3 regions of the Lysinibacillus sp. EB106-09-02-XG168 genome follow, and region 3 is predicted to be linked to each of the others. Evidence: riboswitches for the same ligand, from Rfam matches in the RefSeq annotation. Region 3 holds a riboswitch; each other region holds the start of a gene.

Region 1 (3,502 bases), 490 kb from region 3:
TCCATTTTTGCCAGCCTGGAGCTGCTGTTGCCCAAACAATATCACCCTCTTGAACACCTAACCAATTTGGTGCAGTAGTTCGCAAGTGTGCGTAACCCCAGCTATGTTTATGTACCGCTGCCTTTGGATTGCCTGTTGTACCACTTGTATATGCTAAAAATGCAATGTCTGTACTCTTAGTTGGAGTAGCGCATATATAAGATGTTGGTTGGCTTTGCATTTTTTCAAGCAGCGGTTGCCAAGGTTCATGTGCATGACCAATGACAAATTGCTTTATTGCTTCTAAATTATCCACATTATCAAATTGTTCAATATAAGGCTCAAATGCAACAACTCCTTTTGCATCGGCATGATTGATTCGATATTCAATATCTTTAGTTCTCAGCATTTCTGAACTAGGTATAATAGTTAAGCCTGCCTTCAAAGCTGCAATATACACGATATATGCTTCCACTGATCTCGGTACCATGACTAAAATTACGTCGCCTTTTTTTAAACCTTGGGAGGTAAATACATGTGCTGCCTGATTCGCCTTTTCAAGTAAAGTTGTATATGTTAAGTACTGAATTTCCTCGTTTTCGCCATAAACTAATAATGCATTTTTGGTAGGATCCTGCGCATATTTCTCAATTTCCTCTGAAATGTTATACCATTCTGGTGCGATTAAATCTTCTCTTTTCATGGCAATTGCCCCCTTTTGTTACGCTCATTATAAAACTCAATTTTTATCATTTTCAATGGAATTCACTCTAATTCATTAAAGTCGTGACAACTATCATGCTCCGCTATATGGCATCAGTCACGTATAGCTTCTATTCATTTCAATTTGGCGTAATCGTCGCTTTCGCACAGAATTACTGAATGCAAATAAAAAACTCCTATTGAACGCGAATGAATAATATGGTACATTTTGGTCAACTAAAAGCATGATTGCAGGGGGACTCATTTAGAGTTGAGAAGGTAAAACCTGACCCTTTGAACCTGTTAGTTAATACTGACGTAGGGAGCAATTCACATCGACTTACTGATGAAAGGCTCTTTTACGTGTTTTTTGCGCACGAAAAAGGGCCTTTTTTGCACGCTTACGTCCATCCAACGAGGAGGACTTAAATTGATATTCCAAACGATCCGTAAACAAAATCCACTTATTCATTGCATGACGAATTATGTTGTTGCTAATTTCCAAGCAAATGGCTTATTAGCAATAGGCGCTTCCCCAGTCATGGCTGATGACGGTCATGAGGTTGAGGAAATGGTCACAATCGCCTCAGGCTTATTGATCAATATTGGGACCCTTAATGAGCGAATGAAAGAATCCATGTTACTTGCAGGAAAAAAAGCAAATGTTCTTGGTATTCCGGTTGTTTTAGATCCTGTTGCAGCAGGTGCAACGACTTACCGGAAACAAACGGTACAGCATTTATTGGAGGAAATAAAATTTGCGGCAATTCGATGTAATATCGGAGAGCTTGCAGCAATTGCCAATGTAGACTGGCAACAAAAAGGCGTAGATAGTGGTAGTGGTTCAATTTCTTTAGAACTAGAGGCGCAGAAAATAGCTCAACTTTACAATTGTATTGTTATTGTGACAGGTGAAAAGGATTTTATTACTGATGGCAAACATCAGCAATGGGTTACAGGTGGAAATTCGCAAATGACAGAAGTCACTGGAACAGGTTGCTTATTGAGTGCACTATGTTGTGCCTCCTTCACCGCAGGAGCTCAACCTTTTGACCAATTACTAGAAACATTATCGCTATATAAAAAATTAGCAGAAAAAGCCGCTTCTTCTACTCGATTCATTGGCGATTTTCAAATTGCTGTATTAAATGAACTACATCGCCTTTCAAAGGAAGGTGAAGAATAATGCATATTGTAACGACAATTGCCGGTTCAGATAGTGGCGGCGGTGCAGGTATACAAGCTGATTTAAAAACATTCCAGGAATTAAAAGTATTTGGAACGTCTGTCATTACTGCTTTAACAGCCCAGAATACTTTGGGTGTATCGGATGTTTTACCAATTGAAGTGAGCTTTGTTGAAAAACAACTGAAAGCGCTAATCGAGGACTTTTCAATTAGTGCTATTAAAACAGGAATGTTGTTTTCCTCCGAAATCATCCAATCAATTGCACATATTTTAGCCGAAGTAAATATTCCACTTATTGTAGATCCTGTTATGATCGCAAAAGGTGGCGAGAGCTTATTACAGCAAGAAGCAATTGAGGCATTACGAAATTATTTGCTACCTTTAGCAACAATTGTAACGCCAAACATTCCTGAGGCCGAAACCCTTTCTGGAAGAAAAATTAATTCTTTAGCAGATATTAACGAAGTAGCCCAAATCTTATTACAGACAGGTGTTCAATGTGTCGTTATGAAAGGCGGTCATTTAGAAGATAAATGTTATGCTACTGATTATGTTTTTTTTCAAGATGGTCGATCATTTTCTATGCAATCTACTCGAATTGCAACAAAAAACACGCATGGTACAGGCTGTACATTTTCCGCTGCATTAACTGCTTTTCTTGGTCTTGGGCTACCTATAGAAAAGGCAATTGAGGAAGCTAAAAAATTTATTCAATTAGCAATAACTCATGATTTATCTATTGGGAATGGCCACGGTCCAACAAATCATTTTGCTTATCAACAGTATAAAGATTCCTACGAGGTGATCATTCATGAAACGTGACGATCTGCAGCTATATTTTATTATGGGCACAGGTAATGTTTTCAAACAGGAGCCACTAACCGTATTAGAGAAAGCTCTCCTATCTGGAATTACTATGTTTCAATACCGTGAAAAAGGGCCAAATCCCCTTACTGGACAAGCCTATGAAAATTTTGCTCGTAAATGTCAAAAGCTCTGTCAACAGTATCATGTTCCGTTTATTATTAATGATGATGTTGAGCTAGCTATTAAGCTTAGAGCAGATGGCGTTCATATTGGCCAAGAAGATTTCCCTGTGTCAATGGTACGTGAAAAAATTGGCAATATGATACTAGGTGTTTCTGTTCATTCTCAAGCGGAATTAAAAACTGCTTTACAATATGGTGCTGACTATGTAGGTATTGGTCCAATTTTTTCAACTACTTCTAAAAGTGACGCCAAACCGCCTAGTGGAACTGAATTTTTACAGCAAGTTCGCAGACAATATCCAGAGCTGCCTATCGTTGCAATTGGAGGCATAAACTGTTCGAATGCATATACGGTATTTAAAGCAGGTGCAGATGGGATAGCAGTTATTTCCGCAATTTGCGAAAGTGAGGATATTTCGAATACAGTCTCTATATTTAAAGCATTTGTAGGATAAAGTGAAACTTTAATCAGTGGGCGTCATTCAAGCGGGTTTAAATTACTCCTTGTTTATGTGGGATAAAAAATAAACATTTTAAACAAACTAAAACCAGTGCCTTTTACGGTCACTGGTTTTAATTTTAATAATTGCTAATTAAGCAATTATTGGTTGTTCGGCATACCTTTTAATTGAGATTCTGCCATT
Region 2 (3,502 bases), 3.3 Mb from region 3:
GCCAGGTGGGGGTACTGAAATATATGGTTCACTTGCTAAAGCTTATGAAAATCTAGCAGATTTAAAGTTGCAGCGTAAGCATATTATTTTATTAACAGATGGACAGTCACAGTCGGGTAACTATGAAGACTTAATTGCACAAGGAAAAGAAAATGGCACGACTCTATCAACAGTTGCAATTGGTCAAGATGCAGATGCTAACTTACTTGAAGCACTCAGTGAGATGGGCAGTGGACGTTTCTATGATGTTGTTGATGAGCAGACGATCCCATCTATTTTATCTCGTGAAACTGCTATGATTTCACGCACATATATTGAAGATAACCCATTCTACCCATCTATATTTAATGCATCTGGCTGGAATACGCTATTTGTAAATGGGGTACCTAAAATGAATGCTTATTTAGGTACGACAGTAAAGCAGGGGGCCACTGTTATCGCAGAAAGTGAGAAGGAAGATCCAGTACTTGCAGAATGGCAATATGGCCTTGGAAAAACATTCGCCTTTACTTCTGATTCGACAGGGAAATGGACGGGAGACTGGGCAAGATGGCAAAATTGGGGCATGTTTTGGCAAACACTTATTTCAAAAATGCTACCGAGCTATAACGATGTTGCCTATGATGTACGGCTAGAATCAGACGGTTCATTTGTCATCACTGACCCAACAAATAAAGCGGCGTTCTTAGATATTGTCGCTGTCAATGAAGTGGGTGAAGAACTTGAAACACAGCTTGAAACAATTTCAGCTTCACAAGTTCGAGCTGTCGTACGAGCAGAACCAGGACTCATTTTCTTCCGCATTGCCGATGAAGAAAAGGCCATTTACCAGGCTGGTTTAAGTGTACCTTATAGTGCTGAATATGAATTACGTCCAGTGAATGATAAGCTAGTCGAAGAACTAACAAAGCAAACAGGCGGCTCCGTGTTAAAAGAACCTGGCGAAGTATTCCGTGAATTTACTAAAAAAGGTGCGGAACGCCAAAATATTGCAACAAGGCTTTTATTAGCGGGAATGCTACTATTCTTCATTGATATTACCATTAGACGCTTTGGCTGGAGCTTCTTAACTAGGCCGAAGAAAAAAGAGCAGCTTGTCGAGGATAAACCAATACAGGCAGAGGACACAAATGTTGCCCAGCTATTAAAGGGCATGAAAAAACGATCTTAGTAATTTAAAACGATGGTTCATTGCTTTATAGTAATGAGCCATCGTTTTTTTCATTTCCAAGGCTATCATCAAAAGTTGATGACACTGAAAACTATTAGTGCGGTCATATATACTGTATTTTCTGAAATATTCCGATAAAGTCTGAAATTGTTCCGATAAATTTTAAAATTGTTTCGATAAAACATAAATTTATTTCGATAAATCTCTCATCCCTTCAAAAAGGATTTATAATTTATAGAAGAGTATTTAGGTTAGTTACAAATACTGTTTTACGTAAATTGCTGGTAACGACAATGCCTAAGATAGCCCCAATAGTACTTGAAGTTAAAAAAGCTGGCATGAAAAATAAAGCAGCAACAGAAGTCCCCATTAATAAATGTGCGTAGGGCACTGCAATAAGTGAGGCAATGATACCTGTACCGAACATTTCACCGACACATGCTAGCCATTGTTTGCCACTGTATTTATAGGCAAGAGCTGCACATAAAGCACCAATAACACTGCCAGGTATAGCTAGTAATGAGCCTGTGCCTGTTAAAATACGAATAATACCTGTGACAAAGGCGACCAAAATGGTAGGTACTGGTCCAAGAATAATCGCGCCAATAACATTAATGGCATGCTGCACAGGATAGGCGCGCGCAATGCCCGTTGGTATTGAAACAAAGGTAGAACCTACTACGGCAATTGCTACTAACAAGGCCATAATTGTTAATTTTCGAATTGACATAATTTCCACTCCTTTTTAGTATTTAGTGAATCGCTGATAAACCCGACAAAAAAGCCGCTTCCTAAAAGCAATAGGAAGCGGCCCTGCATTTACATATTTAAAAGCAAGTGTCGCCACTTCCCTCCGCTAGTGTGAACTAGATCAGGTTCAAAGGGTCCGTATATGACCATATACGTCTCAGCCTTTTAAAGACTCCCCTAGTGGTAAGAATTTACTGTTAGTTTTTATCCTAATAATGTAGCACACTACTAAAAATAGTCAATAACTTTTAAGACTAATTTGAATCAGGATGCATAAGGTGTGGCGCTTTTTTCATTGTCCAAATAAGGGCAATGAAGAAGCAAGCCATTAAAATAATAGACCCGAAAATATAAGGACTGTTCATATTCCAATCGAATAACATACCTGCTAAAGCTGGACCAATCATATTACCAAGACTCATATACGCATTATTCAGACCAGCTGCATAGCCTTGTTCATTTTCTGCAAGCTTCGAAATCAGTGTGTTGACAGCTGGGCGAATCAATGTCGTAGCTGTAGAGAAGATTGTCGCTACAATTAAAATAAGTGCAAAGCCAGATGCGAATAATATTAAGAAAATCGAAACGGCTGCAATAAATAAATTGACTAACACTACTTTCATTTCGCCGAAGCGATTAAACAGCGGTGTAATAACAAACATTTGTACAACAACACCAAAAGCGCCGCCCATTACTAATATAATGGCGATATCAGTAGGTGTGTAATTAAACTTTTCTGTCACAAATAATGATAATGTTGTTTGGAAGTTAGCAATTCCGAAAGAGAATACAAGCATGATAATTAGCATGACAAAATAAGGCATTCGGACTGAACGGGCCATCTGCTTTACAAGATTATCCTGCTTCTGCGCCTTTTTCGCTGTGTTCGGTTTTGTAGCAGGTAATAAAAAGAACGATAAAATAGCTGCTAAGATAGCTGCAAATCCAGCAGTATAAAATGGGAAATGTAAACTAACTTTTGAGAGGAATCCACCGATACCTGGTCCAATCATAAAACCAAAGGACATTGCTGCCCCTATCATCCCCATACCTTTTCCGCGTTCCTCGTACGTTGTGACGTCAGCCACAAATGCCATAATAGGAGGTGCCACAAATGCAGAACCAAGGCCACCTAAAAAGCGTGCCAAGAAGAGCATCCACACATCTGTAGAAAGCCCGAAACCAATTTGTGCAAGTCCTGTTACGATAAGACCGAAGATAATGAGATTTTTTCGACCGTATTGATCTGAAAGATTCCCAGCAATTGGAGAAAATACGAATTGTGCTAAGGCGAACGTTGCAATCAACATGCCAAGTACTTGTCCTGCAGCACCAAATAGTTTTAAATACTCAGGCATGACAGGAATAATAATTCCGATACTCCCCATTGCGATAAACATATTAAACATTAAAATATACAAAGCCGCCTTATTAGACTTCTGCTGGGTCATCGAATACCCCTTTCTTTAATCAAATATATTACAGTCTACCATAAGGCTTGTACGTTTACTATTGACTATAAGTCTGAAATAAGAGACTTATTTATGGGGATTCTAATTATTAAAACAAATCCCTGCACCA
Region 3 (3,502 bases):
TTACAATCTTAAAAGTAGTGAGCAATCAATTGTCTGATGTACGCATGCAACAAAAGGATCATCGTGTACGAATGGAGCAGCTACAAGAAAAGCAATTAAAGCTAGAGCAATATTTAGCTGAAAAGACGAAGGAATTGACTAAACAACAAGCAGTTGTGGAAGAGCAGCAAAAACATATTCCAGAAAATCTTACGACGCTACATGCATTGAAACAGGCAATTGCTCAAATAGGTTCTCAAAAGGTTGCCTTACAAACTGCGTGGACTATCAGCCAACAAAGTTTGCAAACTGCCAAGGAAACAGCAAACAATGCTAGAATGACCGTCGAAATAGCGAAGCAGGCTTTTGAGGAGTTAAAACTGAAGATGGATGAAAAGCGCGAGCAATTTTCAGTAAGTATGAAGGAAGCTGGCTTTGAAAGCTATGAAGAATTTGCTACTGGAAAGCGTAGCGTGTTGCAAATGGATGCTTTACGGAAGGCTTGCAGTGATTATGCTATGCAAATCCACACTTTACAGGTACAAATTACTGAGGGAGCGAAGCACCTTAAAGGGCAAGAGAAGCAAGATTTAACGGCAATGGAAGAAAAGTTAGAGGTGCTTCGTGTAACCTATGAGGAAGCCTTTAAAGTATTGCAGCAGATGGAAGGATTTGTGAAAGTTTGCGCAGACTTTATTGAAAAAGTGGAGGAAGCGGAGCTGGAAATACGCTTACTTGAAAAAGAAGCTGGACGAGTAAAAGAACTCTATACAATGTTAAATGGGCAAAATGCGAAAAAGCTGTCCTTTGAGCGTTATATTCAAATCAATTATTTAGATAAAATTACAGAGGCAGCAAATGTCCGACTTTATCATTTATCGAACGGTCAATTTGAGCTACGACGTTCAGATCGTTTAGAAAAGCATGCTAAGCAAAGTGGGCTTGGCCTAGATGTGTATGATGCCTATACAGACCAATTACGTGATGTAAAAACATTATCAGGGGGAGAAAAGTTTAATGCTTCTTTAAGTCTTGCCCTTGGGATGGCAGATGTTATTCAAAGCTTTCAAGGTAATATCCGTATTGAAACAATGTTTATTGATGAGGGCTTTGGTTCTCTTGATGAAGAGGCATTAAATAAGGCGATTGATACTCTTATTGATTTACAAGATTCTGGACGCATGATTGGCGTCATTTCACACGTTGCAGAGTTAAAAGCTACAATGCCTGCAGTGTTGCACGTTGAAAAAACAATGAACGGACATAGTCAAACATATTTTGAAGTGAAATAAAGAAAGAGGCGTATTTCCGATGTGTGGAAATACGCCTTTTTATCACTTTTTAGTTATGTTAGGATTTGTTCCTTTTTTTGCAGCGATTACTTTTTTAACAATTGGAATAACGATCGGTGCTAATTTTACGGCGGTTTTGACAACTTTAGATACTTTCAAAAAATAACAGCTCCTTTTAGTACGTTCTGTTCAAGGTTGAAATGAAACTTATCGGATAACGCGAACCGCTTGAATAATATTCCAAATAAGAATTCCGATTGAAACAAGAATGTAAATCACAAATGAAACTAACCAAATGATAAGAAATGAACTACTACCTGAATCTGGTTCAAAAGTGTTGAATGATAAAGTTGAGAAAATAAAGACTGCAAAAAATATTATTCCAAATACGACTGGGATTAAATGTGATATTAGTGCTCGAAGAGAATGACTTTTTACGTCGTTATCTTTTGAAACAAAGTAAACGACTAATGGCACAATAAAGGGTGCAAAAAAGATACTGAGATAACTAAAGGCAGATAAAATTTTTTGGTTCTCCATAGTTGTACCTCCTTTTTAAATATTTACGCATGAAAAACAGTAAAGTTTCAAAAAAATTAATGTGGAAGAGGTTGTAATCGTTACAGTGTTTGCGTACAATGAGGTTGTTCAACTAAATTAAGATGTAACGACCACAAGGGGAGCTGATGATGTCAGCTGAGACTGGGCACGTAATGCCTTAACTCTTTGAACCTGTAAGTTAACACTTGCGTAGGGATGTGGATAGAAACCGACACTTTTACGATGTGAGGCTCTGTCCTGGCATCGTTTTTTTATCTTTATTGATGCTAGATAGGGACATATTTGCCAACTGATTTCTATTCCTGCTCTTGTATCCTACATCGGAACAAAGGAGAGAATAATTATGGACAATAAAAAACTTTTAATGCTTGTGGAGATTGCGATTTTCGCAGCGATTGGCCTTGTGCTCGATCAGGTTTCCTTTAAAGTATGGGCACAAGGAGGCTCTGTTAGTCTCGTAATGGTGCCAATAATGTTAATAGCATTCCGCTGGGGTCTTATTCCAGGCATGGTAACGGGTTTACTTATTGGTGTTATGCAAACAATGTTTGGCGCCTATATTATACATTGGCTTCAAGGAACACTTGATTATGGTGTTGCCTTTACGGTAGTAGGCTTAGCGGCCGTTGTACGTGGGCCAGTGCTTGAGGCTGCAAAAGATTTAAACAAAAAGAAAATGGCGCTTTATATTATTTTAGGAACGGTATTAGCGGGCTTTTTACGTTATGCAGCACATACCATTGGGGGCGCTGTATTTTTCGCAGAGTATGCAGGTGATCAAAATTCATGGGTTTATTCAATCATCTATAATGGAACATATATGCTACCAGCAACGATTTTAACAGCGATAGTCGGTGTTCTGTTATTTACGGCAGCACCTCAATTAATGCAACGAAAATCATAATTATTATGCCCTTCACATGAGTGAAGGGTTTTTATTATTATTTAGTTCCTCACCATAACATGGGGGTGATTTCCGTTCCGACTGGACCCTTTGTTGCTGCCGCTTCGCTTTCGCACAGATAAAACATTTGCTAACGAAACGGCAGCGGCACCGATGTTGGTCACGAAGGCGTTATCACAGGATGTGATGATTTTAGCCTTCGTTCCCCTATTGCTAATCCCCGAGGAGTCGCCCAGTCTCCACTCCAATTAACATATGCACATTGTTTACGTTTTAATAAATGTCATCCTCAACTTATGGAGATAAGCCTGTTTTCGGCACTTTATAATTTATGATGGCATATAATATTTAAAGCGTTTAGCGTTTTAAGCATAGAAAGTTATGTTATATTAAATAGTAGATATTAGATGAAAGGGACGTTAAAAATGATTGTAAAAACGCAAGAAGAGATTGAAGCCTTTAAAAAAATCGGCCGTATTTGTGCTGAAATTCGTGAAGCAATGAAGGCTGCTACAAAACCAGGTGTAACAACACTAGAACTAGATGAAATTGCAGGCCGTATGTTTGCTGAGGCCGGAGCAGTTTCTGGACCTAAAGGGGAGTATGATTTCCCAGGATACACATGTATTAGTGTTAATGAGGAAGTCGCACACGGTATTCCAGGTGGACGTGTGATTAAAGAGGGAGATATCGTCAATATAGATGTATCTGGTTCATTAAACGGCTATTTTGCTGATACAGGCATTTCATTTGTAGTTGGTGAAGG

What was found. Region 3 has a riboswitch for thiamine pyrophosphate ahead of thiT (energy-coupled thiamine transporter ThiT). Riboswitches for the same ligand answer to the same signal wherever they lie in the genome.
Region 1: another riboswitch for thiamine pyrophosphate. It lies ahead of thiM (hydroxyethylthiazole kinase); the one in region 3 lies ahead of thiT (energy-coupled thiamine transporter ThiT).
Region 2: another riboswitch for thiamine pyrophosphate. It lies ahead of thiW (energy coupling factor transporter S component ThiW); the one in region 3 lies ahead of thiT (energy-coupled thiamine transporter ThiT).

Annotation. Positions count from the first base shown of each region.
Region 1 is NZ_JBYTDN010000003.1:3,697,764-3,701,265, forward strand. Features, by position in the region: gene mbcS (acyl-CoA synthetase MbcS) at 1-682, opposite strand, end outside; TPP riboswitch at 925-1,023, shown strand; gene thiM (hydroxyethylthiazole kinase) at 1,112-1,867, shown strand; gene thiD (bifunctional hydroxymethylpyrimidine kinase/phosphomethylpyrimidine kinase) at 1,867-2,691, shown strand; gene thiE (thiamine phosphate synthase) at 2,681-3,313, shown strand; gene AC3WSO_RS18810 (alpha/beta-type small acid-soluble spore protein) at 3,460-3,502, opposite strand, start outside.
Region 2 is NZ_JBYTDN010000003.1:886,895-890,396, forward strand. Features, by position in the region: gene AC3WSO_RS05125 (VWA domain-containing protein) at 1-1,171, shown strand, start outside; gene thiW (energy coupling factor transporter S component ThiW) at 1,404-1,901, opposite strand; TPP riboswitch at 2,003-2,110, opposite strand; gene AC3WSO_RS05135 (MFS transporter) at 2,176-3,372, opposite strand.
Region 3 is NZ_JBYTDN010000003.1:4,186,073-4,189,574, reverse strand. Features, by position in the region: gene AC3WSO_RS21285 (AAA family ATPase) at 1-1,271, shown strand, start outside; gene AC3WSO_RS21280 (hypothetical protein) at 1,314-1,430, opposite strand; gene AC3WSO_RS21275 (magnetosome magnetite crystal formation protein family) at 1,479-1,811, opposite strand; TPP riboswitch at 1,938-2,045, shown strand; gene thiT (energy-coupled thiamine transporter ThiT) at 2,176-2,736, shown strand; gene map (type I methionyl aminopeptidase) at 3,162-3,502, shown strand, end outside.